4 regions of the Rhodococcus sp. C26F genome follow, and region 1 is predicted to be linked to each of the others. Evidence: riboswitches for the same ligand, from Rfam matches in the RefSeq annotation. Region 1 holds a riboswitch; each other region holds the start of a gene.
What was found. Region 1 has a riboswitch for thiamine pyrophosphate ahead of ACLBYD_RS04600 (ABC transporter substrate-binding protein). Riboswitches for the same ligand answer to the same signal wherever they lie in the genome.

Region 1 (7,210 bases):
CCGGGGCGCTGGTGCACGGCCTGCTCGACACGGTCGTGGACGGACAGTTCGAGACCATTCAGGAACTCGACGACGCCGCGGAGGACCTCGAGGACTGCCTCTTCGAGGATCAGGCGTCCACTCGGTACATCCAGCGTCGTGTCTACCGTCTCCGCAAGGAACTCGTGCAACTTCGGCGAGTGGTGCTGCCGATGCGCGAAATCATCAACGCGGTCATGCGCACCCGCGCCGAGAACAACCGCCATCCCGAACTCGACAGCTCGTACAACGACCTGTACGACCACGTGATGCGCGCGACCGAGTGGACGGAGTCGCTCCGCGAGATGGTGAACACCGTCTTCGAGACGAACCTGTCGCTGCAGGACGCCCGCCTGAACATCGTGATGAAGAAACTGACGGGATGGGCCGCGATCATCGCGGTCCCCACCGCCGTGACCGGTTGGTACGGCATGAACGTGCCCTATCCCGGCTTCGGCGAGTGGTGGGGCATGCTCACCGGAGTCGCGATCATCGTGGTGTCGGCGATCGTGCTGTACGTGCTGTTCAAGAAGCGGGACTGGTTGTGATTCTTCGCCGCGCTCAGAGGAGGACGACGAGCAGCACGACGATCACGACGACCACCGCGACGGCGGCGATCACCGCCCCGGCGGATCGACGGCGCTGCACGGGACCGTCGCGGACGAGTTCGGGGTCGGCGTCCGGGGCGTCACCGATCGGTTCGTCGCCCTCGGGCCCGGGGTTGGTGGGATGCGACATCGATCTCCTCCTGGCTGTCTGTTGTCGAAGTCTGACACGGACGAGTACGCCGTGTTCGGTTTCGCTCGGTTCGGGTCGGGTACTCCGTAGGGGCAACGTTCGATGACAGAGGAGGACCCATGGCCGATTTCGTCGACAAGGCAAAGCACAAGGCAGAAGAAGCAGGCGGCAAGATCAAGGAGAACACCGGTCAGGCGACCGGTGATCGTGATCTCGAAGCCGAGGGTCGCGGCGACCAGACCTCCAGCGGGTTGAAGCAGGCCGGCGACAAGATCTCGGATGCCGCAGAGCACGTCAAGGACGCTTTCAAGAAGTAGTCACGAACTGCGCGGTGCCGGTAGTTTCGACTACCGGCACCGCGCGTGTCTGTGGGTCCTACTTCGAGGTGCCCTCGGTGTCGTCGAAGAAGTGCCAGGTACCGTCCTGTTCGTTCTGTGCCTCCATGCGCCAGCCGAGTTCGCTGTTGTCGGCGCGCTGGTCGACGAACCAGGCGTGCGCGTCGTCCGCGCTCTCGATTTCCTTGGTGTCCACGACGTTCCCGGTCGGGTCGATCACTCTGTAGGTAGCCATGCCGAGTGTCTTCCCACGCGACTCGCCGATCAAACGTCGGGCGAACCTTCTGGTGTAGGGTGGGGTCATCGTTCGGCTCGCATACGATGAGCAACCTCGCACCTCGGTGCCCGAAGGTTCCGAACCGGACGTGAGAGTTCCCCGCCGCGTGTACCGCGGCCCCTCTTCTTCGCACTGCCCCACGGCCGGGGTCTACCCGGCCGCACCCGAAAGGACGGCCATGAGCCAGAACAAAGAATTCGACAATCCCCTCTTCCTCGCGCCCACCACTCCGGAAGCCGACGCCGAGATCGAACCCGTCACGGCTGTCGCCGAGGTCAGCGGCCCGCACGACTACACCTCGATCTTCTCCGCCCGCGGCGCCTGATCCCGCCTCATCCGGCCGCGAAGTCGGCCAGTGCCTGCGACGCCTGCGGGTCGCCGACGCCAGATCGAACGGAAGCTTCGGTGGGAAGTACCACTCGGTGAAATCCAGGGGTGGCTCCGACGGATTCCGCGCCAGCTCCGCGATCGACGTCACCTCGCTCCCCCGATCGGTGTACCACGCTTCGTCGGGTGACGACGCCGTGCCCACCTCGTCGTAGTCGAGCCACCGGTAGACGACTCCCGGATCGGTGAAGACCTCCGGTGACGCCTTGGGTGCGTCACCGAACAGCCCCCCGAGCACCTCCGGAGTGCTGGGAACGGGAAACAGCTTGTCGTGCACGGGCGCACCGGTGATGAACCCCGACGCTCGCCTGCAGGAATCCCAGTGGTTGCGAATTGTCGTCGAGGATCGCCCAGCACCGCCTCGGTGGTCGCGTTCAACGTCCGCACGTCCGGGTCGCCGGTCGCGAACATCGCGCAATCCCTCGACAACAGTGTCCGCAGCGTCGAGTCGACGTTCGGGTTGTCGGGCATCCGCGGGATGATTCCGTCGGTGCCGTCCGGGGCGAGTCGCGCCGCGAGTCCGGTGAGTGCGAGCAGATTCGTCGCCTCGGGATTGACGACCGCGGGAAGTGCCGGCACCGGGGGCGCCGTCGAGATCGATCCGGACAGCGCATCGAACGGTGCCGGCGTCGTCGGTGGTGACGGAAACTCCGCCGAAATCCCATTCCGCGAAATTGCCGGTGATGAAACTGCCGAGAGAATGTCCGCCGCACAACACTTTCCGCTTCCGCAGGGCCGGGCCGGGCCGGGAAGTTCGTGGCGCAACAGCTCGCACTGGTCGCGCAGCGTCTGTTCGAGTCCGGCGCGCGAGAGCCACGCGACGTCGGTGACGGTCGCGTGGCCGGCGAATCGCCGCCCATCGATCTCGGCGCCGTGGAAGGAGTAGTCGGTCGCCGTGTCGAGCGACCCCGTCCGCAGTGCCGCCTGCACACCTGTGTGGTCTTCGAGGCAGTTCGATCGTCGGTCCAGTGCCCAGAACTCGATGTGGCAACCGCGAGCGGCGGCAGTGAGGACGGTGTTGCGTGCGACGCTCTCGAGCGCACCCGCTCCCTCGAGGATCCCGGGTTGGGCGACGAGCACCCGGTCGGCGTCGGCCGAACTCTCCGGGCCGTCCGCCGATTGCCACCGCAGATACGCCAACCGGTCGCACGTGGCCGGTCTTCGGTCCCGCCTCGAGCGACAGGGGTTCGGATTCACGGAAACAGCAGAAGGAAGGGACCTTCGACTCTTCCGCTACGGGTGAAACGTGAGGGTAATGCCGCGACCTGGGCATTTATGTAACTTCGTGTCACGCGTTCGTTCTGCCGCCGTCCCGGGGGTGCCTGGAAGCCGCAGTGCTAGGGTCGCCAGTGACACGGGGTGCTCCGCACGAGCGGGGCTGAGAACACACCCGTCGAACCTCATCAGGTAATGCTGACGAAGGGATGTCCCGACATGGCCATGCTTGTCCACACGCCGTTCCGTTCCCGATCCGCGCAGTGAACGCGCGGCGATCTCTCGCCGGACTGCTCACCCTCGTCGCCGCGCTCACCGCGGTCGTCGGGTGCTCGTCCGGTTCCGAGAGCGACACCATCCGATTCGCGCTGGACTGGACGCCCAACACCAATCACACCGGGCTGTACGTGGCGCAGCAGGAGGGCCTGTTCGCCGATGCAGGGCTCGACGTCGAGATCCTGCCGTACAACAACGCGACGCCCGACACCCTCGTCGACGCCGGGAGCGCCGAGTTCGGAATCTCGACGCATGCCACCTCGACCATCGCCAGGGCATCCGGGTCCCGGACCCTCGCGGTCCTCGCACCCCTGCAGCACTGGGCGACGGGGATCGCCGTCCGGGGCGACAACCCCGACATCACGCGGCCGGCGGAACTCGACGGCAAGACCTTCGCGGGCTTCGCGAACCCCGGCGAGGACGAGATGCTCGCCGAGGTGATCCGCAACGACGGTGGTCGCGGGGAGTTCGAGGAGGTGACGCTCGGGACGTCATCGTACGAGGCCGTCTACTCGTCGACCGCCGACTTCACCGTGTCGTACCTGGCGTGGGAGGGTCTCGAGGCCGAGCGCCGCGGCCTGCCCATGCGGTACTTCCGCTTCACGGACTACGGCTTCCCCGACGCGTACGCGATCGTCGTCGATGGCAACGAGGACTGGATGACGGAGAACCCGGAGCAGGCACGCGCTTTCGTGCAGGCGCTGCACCAGGGTTACCGGATCGCCGCCGACGACCCCGATCGTGGAGCCCGGGCCCTGATCGAGGCGAATCCCGGGGCCTTCCCCGACGAGGAACTCGTCTACGAGAGCCAGCGCCTGCTCGCCGCCGACTACATGCGCGACGCCTCCGGTGCCGTCGGAGTCCTCGACGCCGGGAAATGGTCGGGCTACGCCCGATTCCTCTACGAGAACGGCCTGCTGTCCGGACCCGATGGCAGCCCGTTGACGACCGAGCCGGACTGGTCGACCTATGTCACCGATGACTACCTCGAAGACCGATAGCACCGGCCGCGCACGTCGACTCCTTCCCGCCCTGCTCGTCGCCGGGGCGCTGGTCGCGATCTGGCAGTCGTACGTCGTGGTGAGCGGTATCCGTCCGCAGGTGTTGCCGTCCCCCGCACGCGTTCTCACGCAAGGGTGGACACATCGGGTCGACATCGCCGGGCACGCCTGGTCCACCCTTCAGGTCACCCTCGTCGGTTTCGCCGTGTCGCTGGCACTCGCGTGGGTGCTCGCCATCGCCGTGGACTTCTCGCCGTGGTTGCGGCGGGCCTTCGTGCCGTTGTTCGTGGTGTCGCAGACCCTGCCGATCATCGCGATCGCGCCCTTGATGATCATCTGGTTCGGATTCGGACTGCTGCCGAAGATCCTCGTCATCGCGCTCGTGACGTTCTTCCCCGTCGCGATCGGACTGCTCGAAGGGTTCGCGGCGGCCGACCGCGAGGCGGGCGCGTTGCTGCGCAGCATGGGCGCGTCACGGTGGCAGCAGTTTCGTTACGTGCGCCTGCCGTCCGCGCTCCCCCGCTTCTTCACCGCCCTGCGGATCGGGATCACCTACGCCGTAGTGGGCGCGGTGTTTGCCGAATACGTCGGCGCGACATCCGGCCTGGGCATATACATGAGTACACAGAAGAATTCGTTCCGCACCGATCTCGTGCTCGCAGCCGTGCTGGTGACCGCCGTTCTATCGCTCACGTTGTACGCGCTGACCTACGTCGTCGAACGGGTGGTCGCGCCGTGGGCACTCACGGAGGATGCGACATGAGTGCGGTGACGATGGCATCGGTCCACAAGGCGTACGGCGACCGGGCGGTGATCGACGGCATCGACTGTTCCGTGGAGCCCGGTGAATTCGTGTCCTTGATCGGACCGAGCGGTTGCGGCAAGTCGACGTTGTTCTCGATCGTCGCGGGACTCGAACAGCCCGACACCGGTGAGGTTCTCGTCGGCGGCTCTCCCGCCGCACCCGGGCGGGTCGCGCTGATGCCCCAGAAGGACCTGCTCTTCCCGTGGCGGACGGTGCTCGACAACTGCACACTCGGGCTCGAGGTGCAGGGCGTACAGCGATCGGACGCTCGTGCCCGCGCCCGCGAACTGCTGCCGACCTTCGGCCTGACCGGATTCGAGGACGCTGCGCCGCACCAACTGTCGGGCGGTATGCGTCAACGCGCGTCGCTCGCACGCACGGTGCTGCAGGGACGCGACGTGCTCCTGCTCGACGAGCCGTTCGGCGCACTGGATTCACTCACCCGCACCGAGATGCAATTGTGGTTGCAGCAGGTGTGGCAGCAGCATCGCTGGACGGTGCTGATGGTGACGCACGACGTGCGGGAGGCGGTGTTGCTGTCCGATCGGGTCGTCGTCCTCGGTCCGCGACCGACGCGGGTGCAGCACGAGGTGCGTGTGCACCTGCCCCGGCCTCGAACCCTGGAGACGTGCGTGTCGAGCGAGTTCGTAGCGCTCGAACACGAGCTCATGGAGGTCCTGCACCGCTCACGTCACGAGGATCAGCGGAGGATTCCCTCTGGGTAGTCGCGGGTCGAACTGTCCGCCGACAGTGCATCCGCTACAAGATTCGCCATCCGCTGCAGCAATTTGCCGTGGCGAATGACGAGAACGGTAGCGGATGTGTTCGACGTGGCGGCCGGAACCCGCTCGTGCGCAGCGGATACGAGTATCGGCAGAATGACTCGTCACCACCGGGAAGTATCGACGTAGAGGAGCACTTCATGACCGACGCACATTCAGTATTCGCAGGCGGGGTCCTGGCTGTCACGGGCGGTGGTTCGGGCGTCGGGGAAGGACTCGCCCGCTACGGCGCGTCGCTGGGCATGAAGGTGGCCATCGCCGACATCGACATCGAAGCGGCCCGAGCGGTGGCGGACGATCTCGTCGTATCCGGAACCGAGGCGATCGCGGTGCACACCGACGTGCGCGACGCCGGATCCGTCGACGCGTTCTTCGCGACCGTCTACGACACTCTCGGCCCGGTCACCCTGGCGATCAACAACGCGGGTGTCGAGCAGTTCGGTTACCTGTGGGAAGTGTCCGCCGAGGAGTGGCAGCGCGTTCTCGACATCAACGTCACGGGTGTGTTCAACGGCGTGCGGTCCGTCGTCCCGCGCATGGCGGAGGCCGGCGTTCCGGCGCACATCTGGAATCTGTCGTCCATCGGCGGGATCGGAGCAGCCCCGCGTCAGGCGCCCTACATCGTGTCCAAGCACTCGACGCTCGCTCTGACCGAGTGCCTGAAACTGGAGGTCGAGGCGGCGGGATACGACATCACCGTCGCGGCGGTTCTGCCCGGCCCGGTGGTCAGCAGGATTTTCGAGCGGGCCGGCGGGGACTCGGAAGCCGGTGCACTCGAGCGCGAGGCAATGTTCAAGGTCGGTGAGAGCGCGATGCCCGCTCTGGAAGCGGCGGAACGGATCTTCGCCCAGGCGGCCGACGGCGCGTTCTACCTGTCGACGCATCCGGAGATGACCGGCTACCTGATGAACGGACGCGCCGAGCAGCTCCGGGCCCGGAGCGCTCCGCAGCTGCCTGTGGAGGCGTAGCGCACCTCCGAGCTGTGGTCATCCATCCGCTACAAGAATCTCCATCCGCTACGGCAATGCGCTGTAGCGGATGGCAAGAGAGGTAGCGAATGCATCGGGCGACCCCGGAATTGTGCCCCCAGTGGGACTCGAACCCACACTTGGCGGATTTTAAGTCCGCTGCCTCTGCCAATTGGGCTATAGGGGCGTGGGGATCACATTAGCGTTCACGACTGTCCACTACCGCGCCGGGGCGCGAGATTCTTGAAGTACCGTGCGACGGGCCAGCGTTCGTATCCGGCGCCCTCGTAGACGGCGCGCGCGCCGGCATGGCCCGGGTCACCGCCCGTCTCGACCATCGTCATGGTCATCCCGGCGGCGCGGACGAGGTCGTCGGCGTGGTTCATCAACGCCGACGCGACGCCTTTG
Region 2 (7,210 bases), on a different contig from region 1:
CGACGGTCGAGTGTCCCATCGCGAAGAAGAATCCGACTCCAACGGGACGGCGTCCCCGTAGCAGCATCAGGCGTGTCGTGTCGTCGATTGCCGCGATGTGGTCGGCGTCGAATGCGTGACGAACGCCGAGCACGTAGGCGAGCACACCGGATCCGGCGAGGCCCCCGGCCGCTGCCGGGTTGCCCGAGTATCCCAAGTACAGCGCCACGCCCAAGACGTGCAGGATCACGATGGCACCGACAACGGACGCCAACCGTCGACGCTCGGTTCGAGTCCAGGCACCACCTATGTGGTGCGGTGTAATGGTGGTGCTGGTCAAACGCTTGTCCTTCAGATGATTCGCAGCGTTTTTCGGATACGCCTGAGACTGAAATGTTCGGGGTGCCGCGGGTGCGGTGCGGGCATGATCCGGCCCGATTCGAGCCGCGGTACCGGTGACGCTCCGTAGGTCCGCGGTGGAGCCGGGCCTGAAGACCGGGAAGATACTGATGTCGCGGCGTTCGGGATTCGCACCAACAGTCGCTGTTACACGGAGCGCGCTTCCGGGAGCGACTCGACGTCGGTGAACCCGCTGGGTTCGCGGCGACGAGGCTCCGGCTACCCGTCGGAGTCAGTGGTGGGTGTGCCGATGGCGTGCACGGCGATGGGATCGCGCACGGCGTGCTGGTGATGGGCGCCGACGGGCGTTGCCAGCACCTGATCGGTACGGTGCGCGAGCTCCTCGCCTGCGACAAATCCCTTGTCGTGCAGCAACTCTTCGAGTGCGAGCATCCAACGCTCGTAGTAACTCCACTGCTCGGTGGTGGCGTGTTCGGCTTCCCACTGTTTGATCGACTCGATCAGGCGGGACTGGAATTCGTCCCATTCGAATCGGCCCTGGCCATGCAATGCGGTGGCAATGCTGAAGGCGCGGATCTCCCAGGCCTGATCGAAGGCGACCTCGCCGGAGCGGCGGGGGATTCGTTCGTTGAACGGCAGATTCTGTACCAGGTCGCCGAGGTTGTCTTCGAGATCCGGGTGGGGTTGTTCGTTGAGTCGGGGCATGTCAGGCCTTGCTGGGTGTGGTGGGGACGGATACGCCGATGAGCGAGTCGCGGGTGACGAGGTCGGCGAGTTGTTCTTCGGTGAAGTTCTCGGTGCCGGCTGGGCGTTGCGGCAGGACCCAGTAGCGAAGTTCGGCACTCGAGTCCCATATCCGGATCTCGACGTCAGCGTCGGGGGTATATCCGAATTCGGCCAGCACACCCCGGGGGTCGCGGACAGCGCGGGCGCGGTAGGCGGGGTACTTGTACCAGTTGGGTGGCAGGCCGAGAACCGGCCACGGATAGCACGAGCACAAGGTACATACGACCATGTTGTGGACCGTGTCGGTGTTTTCCAGCACGACCATTTCTTCGCCCTGCATGCCGCCGACGCCCATTTCACGGCAGGCGCTGGTGGCGTCGGTGAGCAGGCGCTGCTTGAACTCGGGATCGACCCAGGCGCGGGCGACGATCTTGGCGCCGAGTTGAGGACCGACCTCGTTCTCGTAGACCGAGGACATGTGGTCGATGGCGTCGGTGGAGATCAGGCCCTTGTCGACGAGGATGGTCTCCATGGCCTTCACGCGTGCGGCGATCTCCTCATTCGATCGTGGCAACGGGCCCTGGACGGGATTGTGGGCGGTCATCGGGGTGGACTCGTTTCTGTCTGTGGTGAAGGGACGTCTCGCTGGGTGGACCGGATGACCTGGTCAGGCCGGTAGCAGATACGGTTCGAACACGTCGATGTGATTGACGACGTTCGGGGCGGCAGGTTCACCCCACAACTCGGTCGCCGAGAACCGCACTGTGTACAGGTGTTCGGGGTTTTCACCGGCGCCGAGTGCGTTGGTGTCCGGGAAGACATACCCGCCGTGGGTCGCCACGACTTCGCCGACACGGCCACGGACGTATCCGGCGCGGCGGGTGTGGGTGTTCGGTGAGGCGTCCGGCCGCACGATGACTTTGTCGCCTACGGCGAATGCGGGCTCGGTGGCGGTTGGGCGTCGGTAATCGGCTCCGTGGGTGATCAGCTGCGAGATCGTCTCCACCAGTCGCGGATCCTGCCGCGTGGGGGTCGCTTCGTCCGGATGGTCCATGTAGTACTGGGTGCGGCGGTCGAGTTCGTCGGGATCGAAGATGCCTGCCTCGATGCCGTGGTGGATCATCGCGTGCATCCAGTGCTCGTAGTATTGCGAGGTCAGATAGTCGTGCGGGGGGATCTGCTCCATCGCGCCCCGGAACTGGTCGAGATTGAACGCGCCGGCCAGCGCCATGGCCGGAAACATTGTCAAAACCGACCGCTCCCAATCGGAATGGAAAACAGGTTCATCGGATTCGGGGTTGACCGGACCTAGGCCGGCGCGGCCCCCGAGGTCGTGGATTCCATCCATGAAATGCTCTCCTTGTGCCGTGAGTCACCAACCCTATGTGCCCCCATCTAATGCGTCAACACGTCATGACCTAATGACATGTAACTGTCTTGTTACCACCGGACTGGGTGATCCGCGCTGTGGGCTGTCCGGGCGTGGACGCGTCGGCGCGAGTCGCTCCAGAGAGAAAGTGCGCCTCCCGCCATCCGTCTGGAGGCGCGATCGTGACGACCGATCCGGTGTGCGGGTTGCGTACAGTAGAGTGCCGCACTCCCTGCGTCGGCAAAAGCGTTGTGGCAGTAATTCTTTGTTCCCGCATGTATCACACTGACGCGCTATGGACAGTCCGGCAACGGCTCGCTAATCTGAGTTCGATTGCCGCGCATTCACTCTGCCGTTCGACCTCGCTGACGGCAACAAATTCAACCACACTGCTGCTCGCTTCGGCGACAGGAAGGCGCTCGTCGATCCCCCGGACGGAGCTGTGAACCGTCTGCATTCGGAGCTATTCCATAAGATGCTGAACTGTGGCCAGATGCGCCGCAGTGAGACGTGCACAAAGGAAGATGGAGAATGAAGTCAGAGCCACCCCCGAGAGGGAAACGGATCTCACCGGGGCAGAAAGACTCGACCTCCGCATCCGGTCCCGATCCCACAGACGAGGATCTGGCAGCTGTCATCGTCGCCTTGACCGAGATCGACATCGCACCGAACAGTGATGACGTGGGGCCTGATCGCAGTCGGAAACAATTCTGACGACACCGATGTATGGACGACCCGGCAGGTGCACACGGTGGGCCCGGAGGTTGCGCATCCCCGGCGAAGAACCGAACGGTAGGCGAACGCAACCACGTCGAGGTGATCAAGACACATGCCCTGATCTTCGGTACCAGAAATCGTGGTTGCCCGAACTTATCCGAGGGCGGGATACAGTTCCGTGCCGGTCGCTTTCGTCAAATGCAGCTGCTGTCTGAGTCGGTCCTCGCTCAAAGTGACGGTACCCCGCGGTAGCTGAAACTCGCCGTGACGCATTCTCGCGGCGATCCGCTCGCTATCCTCGGCTTTCCGAGCCGCCTGCCACCATATGTGAACCGCCTCGAACACAGACTCGCTCAACGTCGACAGCGGCGGTGCCCAAGGACCGAATTCCGCCTGGTACCTCTTCAGAAGCGAGGCGTTGCCTTCCGTTTGTAATCTTTGGAAGTACCCCGAGACGGTGTAGAGGCCACGAGCCGCTTCGGCGCCGATGTACGTCAGCGTGGACTCTTCCAAGGCAGGCGCCAGAGTAATGCACTGATCCCGCAATCCCATTGCATAACATTGCCGTTCGAACGCAACAGCATCAGCTCCGACGAAGGTCGACAGTACGATGTCGGCACCCGATTTCTGGATCGATTCGATGATCGGGGCGAAGTCACGAGTTCCCAGAGACGCGAACTTTTCCCCGACGACTCGGGCGCCGTACCGAGGCAACAGTTGGCGAGCCAGGCCGTGTGTCGTGCGGGGCCAACAATAATCATCGCCGGCCAGAAACCATCGTCGCACCCCCTCCATCCGCATGAGCGGTTTCACGGCTGCTGCCAACTGGTCGTCCGGCCGCTCGCCGAGCTGGAGACGGAGACGATCGCCGCTCCCTCCTTCGTTCATGACCGGCTGTACCAGCAGCACGGGTGCATCGCTGAGCGCTTCGGCAACTGCAGTGTAGGTAGCCGATGTGGTGGCGACCAGGATGGTCCGGCAGCCTGCCTGGACGAGTCGTCGCGCTTCCCTGACGCCGGTCTGCGGGTCTGTGGCGTCATCGCCCACGATCAACTCGACTGGACGGCCGCGGATACCGCCCTCGGCATTGATTTCCTCCAGCGCCAGCATGGCGACGTTGTCGATTGCGGTGGCGAAAAGACTGCCGGGTCCGGATTTCGACGTCAACAAGCCCAAACGGGTATGGGAAGAGACGTTTCGAGAGGTAGGGAACCCTCGACGCCGCATCAACCATTCCAATCCGGGCTGGTCGAGCTCGGCGACGAGCCGAACTCTCGTGCCACCATTTGCGGCTTCGAAACGGAGTTTGATACGCCCTCGCCAAGGCTGGTCGTGCACGATTTCAAGGTACGCATGCGGACGTGCGGCAGCAATGCGCCCAAGGATTTCGACCGGATCTGCTCCGGAACCGCTGAGGTGGACCGCCATACGCACAGCGGCGCCGGGTTCGACCCGATCGCATACCGCGCCGAACAGCCATCCCGCCTCCGCGTCTGCTCCGAAAAGGCTGTAGGCCACCGAGGGCAGGGATGCGGTCCACTCTTCCGCGTGCAGTACGAGCTGGGTCACCGTGTTCCCTGGAAGCTACGCACGTCGCAAGGTTGTGTCGGTGACAGCGGTGCGGTCTGCGGCCTCGACGGCATCTGCCAGCGCTCCTCGGAACAATTCCTGCAACATTGCGATGACGTCCCGAGCGGGACCGGCCGGGTCGATCGAGTAGAAGCGGAAGCGGCCGGCCTTACGTTCGGTGACCAATCCCGCGTGCCGCAGGATTCGAAGGTGGTTCGAGACCCCGGTACGTCCCACGCTGTCGATCTGTTCGACCAGTTCGTTGACACTGCACTCGTCGCGCTCTGCCAGCACAGTGAGAATGGCTCGCCGTACAGGGTCGGCGAGGGCATCGAAGGCCAGCTGTGCGGACAAGGTCCCGATCTCCTCGAGTCAGCAGTCAATGACATATAGAAGAGTACCCCCCTTGTAGCTCGTACAGGATGGGCCGACCTCGCGGCACTCGGACGGCAGGGCAGCTACATCTGCAGCGGGAGAAGCCGGGTGTTAGGGTCGGTGCCGTCCCCACGGGAGCCCTATTGCAGGGGCTGAGATCGGGCTGAGGCAGCCTGCGACCGTCGAACCTGCCCGGGTAATGCCGGCGAAGGAAGTAGGAACGATTCCGATGAGTGCATCCGATTCCCATGCCCTGAGCTATGTCCACGACGAGGAACACGACCTGCGTGTGCCCGTCACGGAGATCCGTTTGGATGACTCTCCCGACGGGGTGCCGAATCCGCCGCTGCGGGTCTACCGCACTGCAGGTCCCGGTAGCGACCCGCTGGCCGGGCTCCCGCCGACGCGCGCCGACTGGATTGCTGCTCGCGGCGACGTCGAGCACTACCCGGCGCGAGAACGGGATCTGCTCGACGATGGCCGCTCGGCGGTGCGGCGTGGAGAGGCGTCCCGGGAGTGGAAGGGGCCCCGACCTGTCCCGGTGCGAGCGAAGACAGGCCGGACGGTCACGCAGATGCACTATGCCCGGGCGGGGATCATTACCCAGGAAATGCGGTTCGTGGCGCTGCGGGAGAACTGCGACGTGGAATTGGTGCGCTCGGAGGTGGCGGCGGGTCGGGCGATCATCCCGGCCAACGTCAACCATCCCGAGTCCGAGCCGATGATCATCGGCAAGTCCTTCCTGGTGAAGATCAATGCCAACATCGGTAACTCAGCGGTGACCAGCTCCATCGTCGACGAAGTCGACAAGATGCGCTGGGCCACCCGTTGGGGCGCGGACACGGTGATGGACCTGTCCACCGGCGAAGATATCCACACCACCCGAGAGTGGATCATCCGTAACTCCCCGGTGCCGATCGGCACGGTGCCGATCTATCAGGCCCTGGAGAAGGTCGCCGGACAGGCCGACGCACTGACATGGGAGATCTTTCGCGACACCGTGATCGAGCAGTGTGAGCAGGGCGTGGACTACATGACCATCCACGCCGGAGTGCTGCTGCGCTACGTACCGCTCACGGCCGAGCGGCTCACCGGCATCGTCTCCCGAGGTGGTTCGATCATGGCCGGCTGGTGTCTCGCCCATCACGAGGAGAATTTTCTCTACACCCACTTCGACGAACTGTGCGAGATCTTCGCCCGCTACGACGTCGCATTCTCCCTTGGAGACGGGCTGCGACCCGGGTCGATCGCCGACGCCGACGACGCCGCGCAGTACGCCGAGCTGGACACCCTTGCCGAACTGACCACCCGTGCCTGGGCTCACGACGTTCAGGTGATGGTCGAAGGCCCTGGCCACATCCCGATCCATCGGGTGCGGGAAAATGTGGAGCGTCAGCAGAAGTTATGTCATGGAGCGCCTTTCTACACCTTGGGGCCGCTGGTGACCGACATTGCTCCGGGCTACGACCACATCACCTCCGCGATCGGAGCTACCGAGATCGCCCGCCATGGCACCGCGATGCTGTGTTACGTCACCCCGAAGGAGCATCTGGGACTGCCGAATCGGGACGACGTGAAGACCGGGGTCATCACGTACAAGATCGCTGCTCATGCCGCCGACATCGCCAAGGGCCATCCCGGTGCCGTCGAGCGCGACGACGCGTTGTCGAAGGCGCGTTTCGAGTTTCGGTGGCGGGATCAGTTCGCTCTGTCGCTGGATCCGGATACGGCCGAGCAGTTCCATGACGAGACGCTTCCGGCTGAACCGGCCAAGACTGCGCACTTCTGCTCGATGTGTGGGCCGAAGTTCTGCTCGATGCGCATCTCCCAAGACATCCGGACCAGGTTCGGTGAGGCCGCCGACCAGGCCGCCGTCGCCGGGATGCAGCATATGTCCGACCGGTTCCGGGCCGCCGGCAGCACGGTGTACCTGGATGCGCCCACCGTTCCGGGTCTCAGGGATGTGGTGGGGCATAAGTCGATTGGAGCCGAAACGGGCGGTATGCCCACGTGAGGAGGCGGGTGAGTTCCGGATGTTGGTGGCGGTCACGGCGCGACGGAGAAAATTGGCCCAGGGCTGCATGACTTGGCAATCGTCAAGGCTATTGCCTATCC
Region 3 (7,210 bases), on a different contig from region 1:
AGACCGGACTTCACGGTGGTGTCGACGTACTCCACCTTCGCCGTGGTCTGCTGCACCGCGCGGCCGGTCAGCAGCGTGTAGTAGTGGTAGAAGGAGTTCGTCACCGAGATGTTGTCGGCCGCCCGGAACGGGCTCGCCGCCGTCGCAGCGAACTCGTCCGCGAACTCGCGCTCCATCTCCGCCATGATCGACCTGCGCAACGGGACCGGTGTGTGCTCGAGGTGCCGAGTGATGGTGACCCCGAAGCGATCCTGCAGGAGCTTGCGGTTCATTCGGGCGGAGTTCTCGAATCCGCTGCGTGACGCGTTGTTTCGTCCGAGGCCGATCCGCACGTCACACTCGATGAACTTGCCGACGCCCCCGCCGGAGAAGAACAGGCTCGGGCTCACCCGGCGACCGAAGAACATGTCGTCGTTCGAGTACAGGAAGTGCTCGGACAGTCCCGGGATGTGATGCAGCTGCGACTCGACCGCCATCGAGTTGTAGGTGGGCAGCGCCGACGGATCGGTGAAGAACTCCTCGCTCCGCACGAAGGTCACGCGCGGATCGTCGGCGAGCCACGCCGGTCGCGGCGAGTCGGTGGCGACGAAGATCCGCCGCACCCACGGCGCGTACATGTGGACCGAACGCAGGGCGTACTTCAGTTCGTTGATCTGCCGATAGCGCGCCGGCGAGTCGTCACCTTCGCCGACGACATAGTTCTGCATCAGCTTCGCGCGCTTGGCCTGGAACGACTTCGACGACCCGTCGACCCACGAGAACACGAGGTCGATCTCGAACGGGATGTCGCCGGGATGGCGGTCGAACATGCCTTCGATCGTGGGCCACAACTGTCCGTACCGCTCGACCGTCGTCCGGCGCATCTCGTCGCGCAGGGCGATCGTGCGGGTGAGAGCGTTCGGACGAGGCATGATCACCTCGTCGTCGGTGTAGGTCCACAGCTCGATGTCCACACCGTTCGAGGCGCCGTACCGCAACCCGCTGGTCAGCTCGACCCGCGGGCGGAACAGCCGGAACACCCGGTCCTTCCTGTCGCGCGAGAGCCGACCGTCCGCCACCGGGACGGGACGCCGCTTCGAACCGACGGCCTTCGAGTAGAAGGGCTCGTCGGCACACCCCTCGACGAGAGCGGCGCGCAGCCGCTTCCGGTCGGCGCGGTCGATCGCGAGGATCGGACGGTCGCTGTCGTCGCGCACGAGCAGGTAGTCGATGTGCGCCCGGTCGAGCACGCGGCGCAGGAACAGCACGTCCTCGATCCGAGCCTCGTCGGGCGTGGTGGTGGTGATCGGGATGGCGTAGCGATCCTCGAACCACACCACTTCCTCGTGCCTCGCGGGGCCGCGGACGGTGGCGCGGCCGAGCGGCGGAGCGTCTCCGACCTGCTGGGAAACGGAGACGTAGGGAGCGTTGTGGGGGGCCGGCGTGTGCGTCGGAATCTCCTTTCACGAGTCGGGACAGGAATGGCCCATTTTAACGCCGATCTGAGCTAAGTTCCCGCGTCGGCGATGTGACGATCCGGTGAAGCCCGCCGCGGGCGGCTCTCGAAGCGGCGAAACCGCGCGGTGTAGCCTGTCCGCAGGACTCGACACGGGGTGCCGGAAACGGCTGAGAAAACACCCGTCGAACCTGATCTCGATAATGCGAGCGAAGGGATGCCGAGCCGGCGACAGGCCACAGGTCTGTCGCCCTCACGCACCCTTCCCCACACAGGGAAGGCACAGAAGATGTCATTGCAGAACCAGGTCGTCCTCGTCACCGGCGCCGGTCGCGGACTCGGCCACTCCATCGCACAGGCGTTCGCCGACGAAGGAGCCGCCGTCGTCCTCGACTACCGGCGCAGCGGCGAGAGCGCCCACGAACTGGCCGACAAGATCGGACCCGAACGAGCGGTCGCGCTTCAGGCCGACGTCACCGACCGCGCCGACGTCGAGTCGCTGTTCACCCGGGCCCGCGAGCACTTCGGACGACCCGTCACCACCGTCGTCAACAACGCCCTGCCCGACTTCTCGTTCAACGGCGACGCCCGGCCCAAGGCCGACGAGATCGGATACGACCGGTTCGGCGCCCAGTTCGACGGCGTCATCGGCGGCGCGGTCAACGTCATCCAGGCAGCGCTGCCGGGCATGCGGGAAGCCGGCGGCGGCAGCATCGTCAACATCGGTACCAACCTGTTCCAGCACCCCGTCGTCCCGTACCACGACTACACCGCCGCGAAGGCCGCGCTCCTGTCGCTGACCCGCACCTTCGCCGCCGACCTCGGCCCCGACGGGATCCGCGTCAACATGGTCTCCGGTGGTCTGCTGCGCACGACCGACGCCTCGTCGGCGACCCCCGAAGCGGTGTTCGATCTCATCGCGTCGTCGACGCCGCTGCGGAAGGTCACCACGCCCGAGGACTTCGCGGCCGCGGTGCTGTTCTTCGCCTCCGACTGGTCGCGGGCCGTCACCGGACAGAACCTGGTGGTCGACGGGGGACTGGTGATGAACTGATGGCCGGACCACGCACTCTCCACCTCAACGCCTTCCTCTACGGCGTCGGGCACCACTCGTCGGCGTGGCGGCATCCCGACTCCGCGGCCGAACGCATCGGCGACATCACGTATTTCGAGGAACTCGCCCGCACCGCCGAACGGGGTTGCCTCGACGCGGTGTTCTTCGCCGACGGTCACAGCGTCAACCCGAAGTACACGGCGGGCACCACGTGGTTCCTCGAACCGCTCACCGCGCTGTCGGCGATGGCGCGCGCGACCGAGCACATCGGTCTCGTCACCACCGTCTCCGCGAGTTTCTTCACGCCCTTCCACGCCGCGCGGATGCTCGCCTCGCTCGACCACATCAGCGGGGGACGGGCGGGTGCGAACATCGTCACCTCGATGTTCGACGAGGAAGCGCGGAACCACGGATTCGACTCCCTGCCGCCGCACGCCGAACGGTACGCGCGGGCCGAGGAATTCATCGAGGTGCTCTGTGCGCTGTGGGATTCCTGGGACGACGGCGGTGTCCTCGTCGACCGGTCGGGTGGCAGGTTCCTCGACTCCGACGCGATCCGTCCGATCCATCACCGAGGCAAGCACTTCCGCGTCGACGGTCCGTTGACCGTGCCCCGGTGCCCGCAGGGGCGTCCGGTGCTGTTCCAGGCGGGAGCGTCGGAGACCGGACGCAACCTGGCGGCCCGCCACGCCGAGGCCGTCTACTCCGTCGCGTGGGACATGACCGCCGCGCTCGAGTACGCCACCGACCTGCGCGCGCGGATCGCCGCGGCCGACAGGGATGCCGGTACGGTCGCCATCCTGCCCGGACTCGTCACCTACGTCGGCCGCACCGAGGAGGAGGCGTGGGCGAAGAAGGCGGAACTCGATGCGCTCCTCGACGTCGATGCCGCCATCACCCAGCTCGGCGTCTTCACCGGTCAGGACTACACCGGCCACGACCTCGACGCGCCGGTCGCCGACCTGCCACCCATCGAGGAGTTCAGCGGGCCGCAGGGTCGCTACGCGACGGTGCAGCGCATCATCGAGACCCGCCGTCCCACCCTGCGCGAACTGCTCGGCTACCTCGCCGCGGGTGGTGGTCACGCGACGATGATCGGTACTCCCGAGACCGTCGCCGACAGCATCGAGGAATGGTTCACCGCGGGCGCCTGCGACGGCTTCAACCTGATGTGTCCCGCCTATCCGGATTCGCTCGACGACTTCGTCGAGCTCGTCGTCCCGGAACTGCAGCGTCGTGGCCTGTTCCGGACCGAATATCCCGGCTCGACCCTGCGCGACTTGCTCGGTCTGAAGGCGCTGTAGCGGAGAAGAGCGCGAATCGGTCATCGGAGCGGGTTGTAGCGCGCGCCGATGACCGTTTCGCGCTCCTGAGCGGCCCGACGCGCCTGCCACCGGCGGGCCGGTACGATCAGCCTCCCGGCGCCGGCGCGGGAGTGCTTTCCTCCGCTCCGGGAGCGCGTGCCGGATCGCCCGGCGGTTGATAGCTCGAGCCGTAGAAGATCGGCAGGATGCCCTTGACGAGGGTCAGCGCCGAACCTTCACCCGACGGCACCGTCGACAGGTTCGTGGCGATGACGATCGTCAGGTCGGTCTTCGGGTCGTGTCCCATGAAGGTCATGAAGCCGGGAAGCTGACCGTCGTGCCCGAGCAGGGGACCGAACTGCGCCATGCCGAGTCCGTATCCGGCGGTTCCCCCGCCCACCGACTGCACGCTGTCGAGCCGGGTCTTCTGCATCTGCTCATCGAGCAGACCGCCGCCGACCAGTGCCTTCACATAGGTGGTCATGTCGTCGACGGTGGAGATCGCAGCGCCCGCGGTCCACGTCCACGACGGGTTGTCGTCTGTCACGTCGTTCGGCTTCAACGTTCCTGCGACCGCGGCGGCCTGCTCGTCCTCCGGCAGCGCGAAGGTGTCGATTGTGGAGACGTTGGTGCCGAACATGTAGCCCTGCGGATGCGGATCGGGAATGGAGGAATCATCGTTCGCCGGGAACGAGGTGTCCGCCAATCCGAGCGGGACGAAGATGCGCTCGTCGAACGCCTCCGCGATCCGCATGCCCGTCAGTTCTTCCACGACGAGCCCGAGCAGCACCGTATTCGTGTTGCTGTATTCGAACTGTTCCCCGGGCGGGAAGTTCACGGGCTGGGCGAACGCGATCGCGAGCAACTCCTCCGGCGTCCACGCCTTCTCGGGTTCGCGGTCCAGGGTCGCGTTGAACTCTGGGTCGAAGCTGTAGCTGTACAGGCCGCTCCGCATGTCGGCGAGCTGCGCAATGGTGATCGTGTCGCCGTTCGGGACACCCTCGACGTACTTCGATATCGGGTCGTCGAGCGACAGGCGACCTTCCTCGACCAACTGCAGGACGGCGGTGACCGTCATCGTCTTCGTGTTGCTGCCGATGCGGAAATGGTCGTCGGCGGAGATCGGGTCGTCGGCATCGATGGTGGAGGTGCCGAACGTGCCGGTCCAATCACCGCGGTCGGGGGAGCTGATCTGGACCACCGCGCCGGGAATGGCGTTGTCGCGCATCAACTGCTCGACGGTCGATTCCAGCTCGGCCACGTACTCGGGCTGAGCTTGATCGGAAGAGGTCGGCGACGGTGTGGATTCGGGCTCGGTGGTATCGGAACTGCACGCCGAAGCGGTCAGTACGGCCACCGTCAGGAGCGACGCTGCGAGTGTCTTCATCAATCGTCTGCTTTCGGGATCGGTGGTCCCCGAAAGAACAGGGGACTCTGTGATGGTGTCACGAATTCGGACATTTCCCGCTGTCGAGGTGAATTTTTCACCCCTTCCGAACGATTCCGATCGCAGTGTCCCCCGTGTCATCCTGGATCGGGGCCGATTTCGTGTTCGGAGGTCGAATCATGAAGGCACTGGTGTTCCACGGACCGGGGAAGCGATCGTGGGAGGACGTTCCCGACGCGACGATCCAGGACAGTACCGATGCCGTGGTGCGGGTCGACGCGGTCACCATCTGCGGCACCGACCTGCACATCCTCGGAGGTGACGTACCCGAGGTGACCGACGGACGGATCCTCGGTCACGAGGCCGTCGGAACGGTGGTCGAAGTGGGCGACGGAGTGCAGACACTCGCGCCCGGCGACCGCGTGCTCGTCTCGTGTGTCACCGCGTGCGGCACGTGCCGGTTCTGCCGCGAGAGCCGCTACGGGCAATGCCTCGGAGGAGGCGGCTGGATCCTCGGGCACCTGATCGACGGCACCCAGGCCGAACTGGTCCGAGTTCCGTACGCCGATAATTCGACCCATCGGATTCCCGACGGCGTGAGCGACGAACAGATGCTCATGCTCGCCGACATCCTGCCCACCTCCTACGAGGTCGGTGTTCTCAACGGCCGTCTCCGACCGGCGGACGTCGTCGTCATCATCGGAGCCGGTCCTATCGGGCTCGCCGCCATCCTCGCCGCACGACTGTTCAGTCCGAGCCGCATCGTCGCCGTCGACCTCGCCGACAGCCGCCTCGAAGCGGCGAAGGAATTCGGGGCGAACGTCGTGGTCAACAGCGGTCGCGACGACGTGGCGGAGGTCGTCCGCGATCTCACCGGAGGTCTCGGCGCCGACGTCACGATGGAGGCCGTCGGCTATCCGGAGACGTTCGAGCAGGCGGTCGCGCTCGCTCGCCCGTGCGGGCACGTCGCCAACATCGGTGTGCACGGCAAGCCCGCGACGCTGCACCTCGAGGACATCTGGATCAAGAACCTGACGATCACCACGGGCCTCGTCGACACCTATTCGACGCCCACCCTCATCGGTCTCGTGAGCAGCGGTCAGCTCGACACGTCACCGATGATCACGCACCGGTTCGCGCTCGACGAATTCGAACAGGCCTACGACGTGTTCTCCCGCGCCGGCGAAACCGGTGCGTTGAAGGTGCTCCTCACCGCCGGTTCGTGACCGGCCCTGCCCTCACTCCTGCTGGTTGACCACATCGAGAAGCTGCTGGATCTGCTCCGGCTCGACCCTCGGAGCGAATCCGGCGAGGCGACCGAGCGGCATCGACGCCGCCATCTTCAGGACGCTCTCGTCGATCCCGACGTCGCCACCCATCGAACCGAACGCCTGCAGGACGATCTCGGCCGCCTCGGGGTTCTGGAACAGTTCTCCGAGAGACGATTCCATCGTCAGCGGAATCCGCACCGCGTCGCCCTTCACGTCGACGGTGAGCGCCTGCCGGATGTCGCGACTCGATGCGCCGATCTCGATGCTGTACGTGCCGCCTTCGACCACCCAGGAATCGACTCGGGTGTCCCAGTACGCGAGGTCGTCGCGTCGCACATGCACGGCGACCCGCTGCGATTCGCCGGGATCCAGACGAACCTTGGTGAATCCCTTCAGCTCTCGCGGCGCCCGCGCGACCGAGGAGTCGGGCACACCGACGTAGACCTGCACGACCTCGGCACCCGCACGCTCGCCGGTGTTGGTGACGGTGACGTGCACCGTGAGATCGCCGTCGGATTCCACTGCGGCATCGGCGTATTCGAAGGTCGTGTACGACAGGCCGTGGCCGAACGGGAACGAGACATCGAGGCGACGCGCGTCGTACGAGCGGTATCCGACGAACAGTCCTTCGCCGTACCGTACGTGGCCGTGCTCGCCCGGGAAGTTCGTGTGTGCCGGGGTGTCCTCGAGACGGATCGGGACGGTCTCCGCGAGGCGCCCACTCGGATTCACCTGCCCGTAGAGGACGTCGGCGACGGC
Region 4 (7,210 bases), on a different contig from region 1:
CTCATGGTCTTCGCGACGATGTCGACGGTGGAGTCCTGCAGCGCCTTCTCGCGCTCGGCCGACGACAGGATGCGGTAGTCGACGAGAGCGGGATCGCCCAGGAGGTCGCGGGCGATCTCGCGCGCGATGTCGACGTCGAAACCGGTGATGCGCCCGGTCGCGGTGTCGCGGTAGCTCATGAGGTTGCTGCCGGTGTCGAGGCCGACGATCAGCCGGCCGCGCGTGCGGATCCGATCGATCGCAGGTCCGGTGGCGTTCGGGTCCGGGGGAAGCGAGGCGGTGGGATCGCCGCAGTCGGGGGCGGGCGGTGTGGCCACCGACGACTCGAGCATCCGCGCGTTCTCGGGGAGCGGGAGAGAGGTCGTCGTCCCCTGGAGGCCGGGGGCGCGCGGTGGGGGATCGGTCGCGCACCCGCCGGCGAGTGCGGCGACGACGCACAGGCCCGCGACGAGAACGCGCTCTCTCACTGGTACTCCTTCAACCGGGGCCGGAGACCGACCCACACGCCGACCAGCGCCACCGTCAGCAGCACCACCGACATCGGTGCGAGGCCGGCGAGGGTGCGGGAGGCGCGGAACTCGTTGTCGCGCAGTTCGGTGCGGGTGTCGTCGATTCCTTCCGTCAGGGCCGCATCGAGAGCGACGAACCGGGCGGTGGACTCGCCGGGACCTGCGCCGACCGCGAGTACCGAGGCCGCTGCGTAATCGCCGCGGACGAGGGCGTCGACCATGCGTGCATGCGAGTTGATCCAGGCCTCGTGCGCCGACCGGGCGGTCTCCACTGCCTCGGCGCCCGCCTCGAGGGCGGAATCGCGACCGTACTCGTCGAGGATGTCGCCGAGTCGCGCCATGTTGGTCCCGAAGGTGTCGTCGTACGCGCCGGTCGTGTCGCGCCGGGCGATCAGCAGGGTCTCGGCGGTACGCGACTGCTGGGCGAGGATCCGGCCCTCGGTGAGATCGGCGAGCGGTGCCGCACCGCGCTCGATGGCGCGTTCGGTGGCACTCGACGAGGCCAGGCCCGCGACGAGCAACCAGCACAGCAGCGCGCCGGTCGCGCCGATCGCGACGAGGATTCCGGGATTGAGGGTGCGACGACTGCGGCGGCTCACGACGACGTGCGCCACGCACAGGGCGGCGACCGTGACGAGGAGCAGCCCGATCGCGAGCCAGGGCGGTCGCACCGCGTCGCGCTGGGTGTCCTCGACCGCGGCGACGCCGCGCGTGTGCAGTTCCTGCGCGGCGGGGAGCAGTTCGGTCTGCATCAGGTGCGAGGCCTCGCCGAGATATGCGGCGCCGACCGGATGCCCGGTGCGGTTGTTGGTGCGGGCCGTCTCGATGAGACCCGTGTAGACGGGCAGCAACCGCCCGATCTCCGTCAGGTTGTGTGCGGTCTCGCGGTCGGCGTCGGTCAGACCGGTCGAAGCGATGACGAGATATTCCGCAGCCTCGTTGGTGGCCCGGATGTAGCGACTGCGCACCGCTTCCGGTTCGAGTCCTCCCGAGATGAAGCCCGTCACGGCGGCGGCGTCGGCCACCGAGAGCGCGCTGTAGAGATTCTGGGCCGCGCTGGCGAGCGGCTCGATGGACGTGAGGAGACGATCGTGGGTGGCCTGCCTGCCGGACACCATCGTTGCGGAGACCGCTGCCGAGGCGACGAGCAGCACGGTGAGCACCACCCCGAGGACCACCAACCGGACCGGCGTGGATCGGAGCAGGGCACGAGCGTCGTCGAACCGGGCGTCCGGAGTGTCCGTATCGGCGTCGTCGCGAATGTGGCTCTCGACAGGAGCGAAGGGAGGGGTGATCCGTACGTCCACCGGGCACTCCCTTCCTCGTGTCGAGCGGTCTGAGGGGAGCATATAAGCAGCCCGGCGGTATTGTTGCCGTCCACGGACGGCGGGGATCCGGTACCGGGCACAGGTCCGGACGAGGGCGGATCGGAGAGGCGGACGCAATGCGTGGAGACGGCGACGGCTGGGCGGTCGGACCGGACGGTGAGAAACGCTGGGGACGACACGGCGCCGCAGGTCTGCTGCTGCGCGCTCCGCTCGCGGACGGTCGCCCCGCGGTTCTCCTGCAGCACCGGGCGGCATGGTCGCACCAGGGTGGCACCTGGGCGCTTCCCGGTGGAGCGCGCGACTCGCATGAGAGCACCGTCGACGCCGCCGTGCGGGAGGCCCACGAGGAGGCCGGCATCGATGTCGCGGCCGTGACGGTGCGCGCCGAACGTGTCACCTCCGGTCTCGCGGGCGGATGGACCTACACCACCGTCGTCGCCGACGCCACCGAAACGCTCGTGACCAGCCTCAACCAGGAGAGCACCGAACTGCGCTGGGTGCCCGAACCGGAGGTCGAGGCGATGCCGCTGCACAGCGGCTTCGCCGAGGCGTGGCCGTCGCTGCGCACCTCACCGGTACGCATGCTGCTCGACACCGCGAACGTGCTCGGAGCGAGCGGCCCCACCGGATGGTGGCGCGACCGCCCCGGCGCGACGAGCGCCCTGCTCGCCGACCTCGCCGCGGTCCTTCCCCGCACGGTCGAATTTCCCGACGGGACGTTCGGCTGGGTCCCCTGCGTCGAAGCGGTCCTCGAAGGGCATGCCCGCGACGCGACGATCGACGACGTCCGGATCCCGGTGCACAGCGCGGACGGCAGCGGCGACGACGAACTGACCCGGCTGGCCTCCACCGCGACGGCCGTGGTCGACCCTGGGGTGACGGTCGTGGTCACCGCGGATCGCGGCCTGCGCGCGCGGTTGCCCGAGGGCACGATCGCGATGTCGCCCTCGGCCGTGCTGGGCTGGCTGTAACGCCTCAGGCCGGCAGCGCAGCCTTCAGCCGCCTTTCAGGCCGGCAGCGCGGCCTCGAGTGCTGCGGCGGCTGCCCGCGGATCGGAGGCCTTCGTGATCGCCCGGACCACCGCGACCCGCGTGGCACCGGCGTCGAGCACCTCGGGGAGCCGCTCGAGATCGATGCCGCCGATCGCGAACCACGGCCGTGCCGGCTGCGACTGCGCGACCTCGCGCGTCACCTCCAGCCCCGCCGCGGTCCGTCCCGGCTTGGTCGGGGTGTCCCACACCGGCCCGGACGCGAAGTAGTCGACGCCCTCCTCGATGTCGGCGAGCGCAGCCTGCGCGCGGCTCGACGTCGAGCGGCCGATGACGATCTCGTCGCCGAGGATCTGCCGCGCGTGCCGCACCGGCAGATCGCCCTGACCGAGATGCAGGATGTCGGCGCCCGCCGCGAGCGCGATGTCGGCGCGGTCGTTCACGGCCAGGAGCGCACCGTGGCGTGCACACGCCTCGCCGATGATCTCGAGGGCGGCGAGTTCCTCGCGTGCCTCGAGGCGTCCGAACTTCTTCTCGCCGGCCGAGTCCTTGTCGCGCAACTGGACGATGTCGACCCCACCGGCGAGGGCCTCCTCGACGAACCGTGCGAGGTCGCCGGTGTCCCGGCGAGCGTCGGTGCACAGGTACAACCGGGCGGTCGCGAGGCGGCCGCGCGGGTCGGGATGGTTGCCGCGATAGGTGGTCACGACCAAGACGGTAGCCTCTAGGCAGAAAGTGACGACACGGGAGTCCCGAGGTTCGCGGGGCTGAGAGGGGGCCTGCCGGCCCCGACCGTTATGACCTGACCCGGATCATGCCGGCGCAGGGAGTGAGGTGGACCAATGGCAACTGTGGCCGTCGTGGGTGGCGGAGTGATCGGGCTGTCGATCGCATGGCGCGCGGCCCGCTCGGGGCACATCGTGACCGTGCACGACCCGAATCCCGGCAGTGGCGCCTCGTGGGTGGCCGGCGGGATGCTGGCCCCGCTGTCCGAGGGCTGGCCCGGTGAGGACCACGTGCTGTCCCTGGGTGGGGCCTCGCTCGACCGCTGGCCCGGATTCGCGGATGCACTGCGCGCGGAGACCGGCGTCGACGTGTTCACCGCCGAGGCGTCGCTGACCGTCGCGCTCGACGCGGCGGACGCGGCCGACTTGCGGACCGTCGCCGAATGGGTCGGGGAGCGGGGGCACGAGATGCGTCTGCTCTCCCGTGCGGAGATCCGGGAGTTCGAACCGTCGCTCGGGCCGAAGGTGCGTCTCGGACTGCTTGCACCCACCGAGTCGTCGGTCGACAACCGCACGCTCGTCGACGCCCTGCGCGTCGCGGCCACCGCGGCCGGGGTGCGTTTCTCCGACGCCGCCGTCCACGATCTCGCCGACCTTCCCGACGATCAGGTGGTGCTCGCCGCCGGCTCGGCGTCGGCGCGACTGTGGCCGGGCCTTCCGGTCCGTCCGGTCAAGGGCGAGATCCTGCGCCTGCGGGTGCGGCCGGGCGCGACCCCGCCGCCGCAGCGCACCGTGCGCGCGAGTGTCCACGGACGCCCCGCCTATCTGGTGCCCCGCCACGACGGCCTCGTCGTGGGCGCCACACAGTACGAGGCGTCCGACACACAGGTCACGGTGGCCGGGGTGCGCGATCTGATCGCCGACGCCGAGAAGATCTTCCCTGCGCTCGGCGAGTACGAACTGTTCGAGGCGAGCGCGGGCCTGCGCCCGATGACCCCCGACAACCTGCCGCTGATCGGCCGGCTCTCCGATCGTGTCGTCGCCGCGACCGGCCACGGCCGCAACGGTGTGCTGCTCACGCCGCTCACCGTCGACGCGGTGCTCGCCGAACTCGGTGGGCGGTCGCTGGCCGACGCGCAATACGCCTGTCCTGGACGAATTACGGAAGCGAGTGTGGGATGACGAACGTGTCCGTGGGCATCACCGTCAACGGTGAGGACAAGTACTACGACGCGGCCCCGACCGTGTCACAACTGCTGAACGAGCTCGGCCTGCCCGAGAAGGGCATCGCGGTCGCCGTCGACGGTGTCGTGTGCCCGCGCGGCCGCTGGTCGGAGCCGGTCACGCGCGGAGCGAGCATCGAGATCCTCACGGCGGTCCAGGGTGGCTGACACACACGATCCCGGCGCCGACCTGCCGCAGCTGACCATCGCCGGCCGCACCTTCGGGTCGCGGCTGATCACCGGCACCGGTGGCGCGGCGAACCTGGCCGTGCTCGAGGAGGCACTCGTCGCGTCGGGCACCGAACTGACCACCGTCGCGATGCGCCGCGTCGACGCAGCCTCCGGAACCGGTGTCCTCGACCTGCTGCGCCGTCTCGGCATCGAACCGCTGCCGAACACCGCCGGGTGCCGCGGCGCGAAGGAAGCCGTGCTGACCGCGCAGCTCGGTCGGGAGGCGCTGGAGACCGACTGGGTGAAACTCGAGGTCATCGCCGACGAACGGACGCTGCTGCCCGACGCCATCGAACTCGTCTCCGCGGCCGAACAACTCGTCGACGACGGCTTCGTCGTCCTGCCGTACACGACCGACGATCCCGTCCTCGCGCGACGCCTCGAGGACGTCGGTTGTGCCGCGGTGATGCCGCTCGGCTCGCCGATCGGGACCGGCCTCGGCATCTCGAACCCGCACCACATCGAGATGATCGTCGAGGCCGCGGGTGTGCCGGTGATCCTCGACGCGGGAATCGGAACCGCCTCCGACGCGGCGCTCGCGATGGAACTCGGTTGCGACGCCGTGCTGCTCGCGACCGCCGTCACCCGCGCGAAGGATCCGGCGCTGATGGCGTCGGCGATGCGTCACGCCGTCGAAGCGGGATTCCGTGCCCGGCACGCCGGCCGGATCCCGAAACGCTTCTGGGCCCAGGCATCTTCGCCGATGGAGCCGTGACCGGTACGGGAAACCCCTGAGCACCTTGGTGTTCAGGGGTTTTCCGATTATCACGCGACGGGATACCGATCGGTCTGTACGATCCCCGGGCATGACAATTGCACACAGAATTCTCGCTGCCGCCGCTGCCGGGCTCATGGGCACTGCCGTCGCCGTCGCGGCGCCGGGTGTCGCGGGCGCCCAGGAACCGTGTCAGATGGGCTGGTCGAACACCGGACCGAGGTCGTGCGCGACGACGGAGTTGTCCACGCCACCCGTGCTGACATTGGGCGACGGCATCTGCGCCGGCATCGTGCGCGCCGGTGGAACCGCCTTCGACGGCCCGCTCTACGAGTACTCCTCGGCGCCGGGTGCCACCCACGGGATCGAACTGCGGATCACGCAGGGCTACTCGCTTCTCGGCGAGTGGACGCCGAGCATCCTGAACTGCGACGTCACCGTCGCTTTCGACTGGCACAACCTCGACACCGGTGCCCGCGGTACGGAGACCCGCTTCGTGCCGGCCTTCCACACGAGCACCCGGCCGTTGTTCATGCACGTGTTCCCCGGACCCGGCCGCGTCGCCCTGACGATGCGTACCGAGCGACCGAGCATCCCGGTCACCACCGAGGTCTTCGTCCCCTGACGCACCGCGTGCGGCTCCGGGGAGTGTGATCGGATGCGCTCGCCGGAGCCGCACGTAGGGTGGTGCGCATGATCGAAGTGACCGGCTTGACCAAGACCTTCGGGTCCACGACCGCGGTCGACGACCTGACGTTCACGGTCCGTCCCGGCATCGTCACCGGCTTCCTCGGCCCCAACGGCGCGGGGAAGTCCACCACGATGCGCATGATCCTGGGGCTGGACCGGCCGACCTCGGGAACCGCACTGATCGAAGGGAAGCCGTACAGCGAGCTGACACGGCCGCTCACCACCGTCGGGGCGTTGCTCGACGCGAAGTGGGTGCATCCCAACCGGTCGGCGCGGTCGCATCTCGCCTGGCTGGCCGCGTCGAACGGTCTGCCCGCCTCGCGTGTCGACGAGGTTCTGCGCCAGGTGGGTCTGACGGAGGTCGCGGGCAAGCGCGCCGGCGGCTTCTCGCTCGGCATGTCGCAGCGACTCGGTCTCGCCGCCGCACTGCTCGGCAACCCGCGCGTGCTGCTGTTCGACGAACCGGTCAACGGCCTCGACCCCGAGGGCATCGTGTGGATCCGGCGGTTCATGCAGGCGCTCGCCGCGGAAGGCCGCACGGTGCTCGTGTCCAGCCACCTGCTCTCGGAGATGGCGCAGACCGCCGAACACCTCATCGTCATCGGCCGTGGACGGCTCATCGCCGACACCTCGGTGAAGGCGTTCGTCGACCGCGCGTCCGACTCGTTCGTCGTCGTGCGCAGCCCGCAACTCGACGAGCTGCGCACCGCGCTCACCGAACGCGGGCACACCGTGCGGGAGGACGACGGTGCCCTGCACGTCTCGGGCGCTCCGGCGGCGGAGATCGGCGAACTCGCCGC

Region 2: linked by a shared signal. The riboswitch ahead of thiC (phosphomethylpyrimidine synthase ThiC) and the one ahead of ACLBYD_RS04600 (ABC transporter substrate-binding protein) in region 1 are both predicted to bind thiamine pyrophosphate.
Region 3: linked by a shared signal. The riboswitch ahead of ACLBYD_RS19590 (3-oxoacyl-ACP reductase) and the one ahead of ACLBYD_RS04600 (ABC transporter substrate-binding protein) in region 1 are both predicted to bind thiamine pyrophosphate.
Region 4: linked by a shared signal. The riboswitch ahead of thiO (glycine oxidase ThiO) and the one ahead of ACLBYD_RS04600 (ABC transporter substrate-binding protein) in region 1 are both predicted to bind thiamine pyrophosphate.

The regions. Positions count from the first base shown of each region.
Region 1 is NZ_JBKFBA010000002.1:312,619-319,828, forward strand. It holds gene ACLBYD_RS04570 (magnesium transporter CorA family protein) at 1-566, shown strand, start outside; gene ACLBYD_RS04575 (hypothetical protein) at 580-756, opposite strand; gene ACLBYD_RS04580 (CsbD family protein) at 876-1,073, shown strand; gene ACLBYD_RS04585 (hypothetical protein) at 1,132-1,326, opposite strand; gene ACLBYD_RS04590 (hypothetical protein) at 1,547-1,693, shown strand; gene ACLBYD_RS04595 (hypothetical protein) at 2,120-2,641, shown strand; TPP riboswitch at 3,101-3,197, shown strand; gene ACLBYD_RS04600 (ABC transporter substrate-binding protein) at 3,234-4,247, shown strand; gene ACLBYD_RS04605 (ABC transporter permease) at 4,225-5,010, shown strand; gene ACLBYD_RS04610 (ABC transporter ATP-binding protein) at 5,007-5,777, shown strand; gene ACLBYD_RS04615 (SDR family NAD(P)-dependent oxidoreductase) at 5,975-6,802, shown strand; tRNA gene ACLBYD_RS04620 (tRNA-Leu) at 6,916-6,989, opposite strand; gene ACLBYD_RS04625 (GNAT family N-acetyltransferase) at 7,009-7,210, opposite strand, start outside.
Region 2 is NZ_JBKFBA010000022.1:6,557-13,766, forward strand. It holds gene ACLBYD_RS19705 (HoxN/HupN/NixA family nickel/cobalt transporter) at 1-253, opposite strand, end outside; gene ACLBYD_RS19710 (nitrile hydratase accessory protein) at 598-1,044, opposite strand; gene nthA (nitrile hydratase subunit alpha) at 1,046-1,669, opposite strand; gene nthB (nitrile hydratase subunit beta) at 1,733-2,413, opposite strand; gene ACLBYD_RS19725 (substrate-binding protein) at 3,305-4,720, opposite strand; gene ACLBYD_RS19730 (ArsR/SmtB family transcription factor) at 4,736-5,074, opposite strand; TPP riboswitch at 5,217-5,326, shown strand; gene thiC (phosphomethylpyrimidine synthase ThiC) at 5,325-7,109, shown strand.
Region 3 is NZ_JBKFBA010000021.1:74,988-82,197, reverse strand. It holds gene ACLBYD_RS19595 (stealth family protein) at 1-1,316, opposite strand, end outside; TPP riboswitch at 1,579-1,670, shown strand; gene ACLBYD_RS19590 (3-oxoacyl-ACP reductase) at 1,725-2,489, shown strand; gene ACLBYD_RS19585 (LLM class flavin-dependent oxidoreductase) at 2,489-3,793, shown strand; gene ACLBYD_RS19580 (serine hydrolase domain-containing protein) at 3,900-5,180, opposite strand; gene ACLBYD_RS19575 (zinc-dependent alcohol dehydrogenase family protein) at 5,360-6,406, shown strand; gene ACLBYD_RS19570 (glycoside hydrolase family 3 C-terminal domain-containing protein) at 6,419-7,210, opposite strand, start outside.
Region 4 is NZ_JBKFBA010000026.1:8,462-15,671, forward strand. It holds gene ACLBYD_RS21355 (transporter substrate-binding domain-containing protein) at 1-467, opposite strand, end outside; gene ACLBYD_RS21360 (hypothetical protein) at 464-1,816, opposite strand; gene ACLBYD_RS21365 (NUDIX hydrolase) at 1,954-2,808, shown strand; gene thiE (thiamine phosphate synthase) at 2,844-3,533, opposite strand; TPP riboswitch at 3,560-3,672, shown strand; gene thiO (glycine oxidase ThiO) at 3,669-4,733, shown strand; gene thiS (sulfur carrier protein ThiS) at 4,730-4,942, shown strand; gene thiG (thiazole synthase) at 4,935-5,720, shown strand; gene ACLBYD_RS21390 (hypothetical protein) at 5,812-6,345, shown strand; gene ACLBYD_RS21395 (ABC transporter ATP-binding protein) at 6,414-7,210, shown strand, end outside.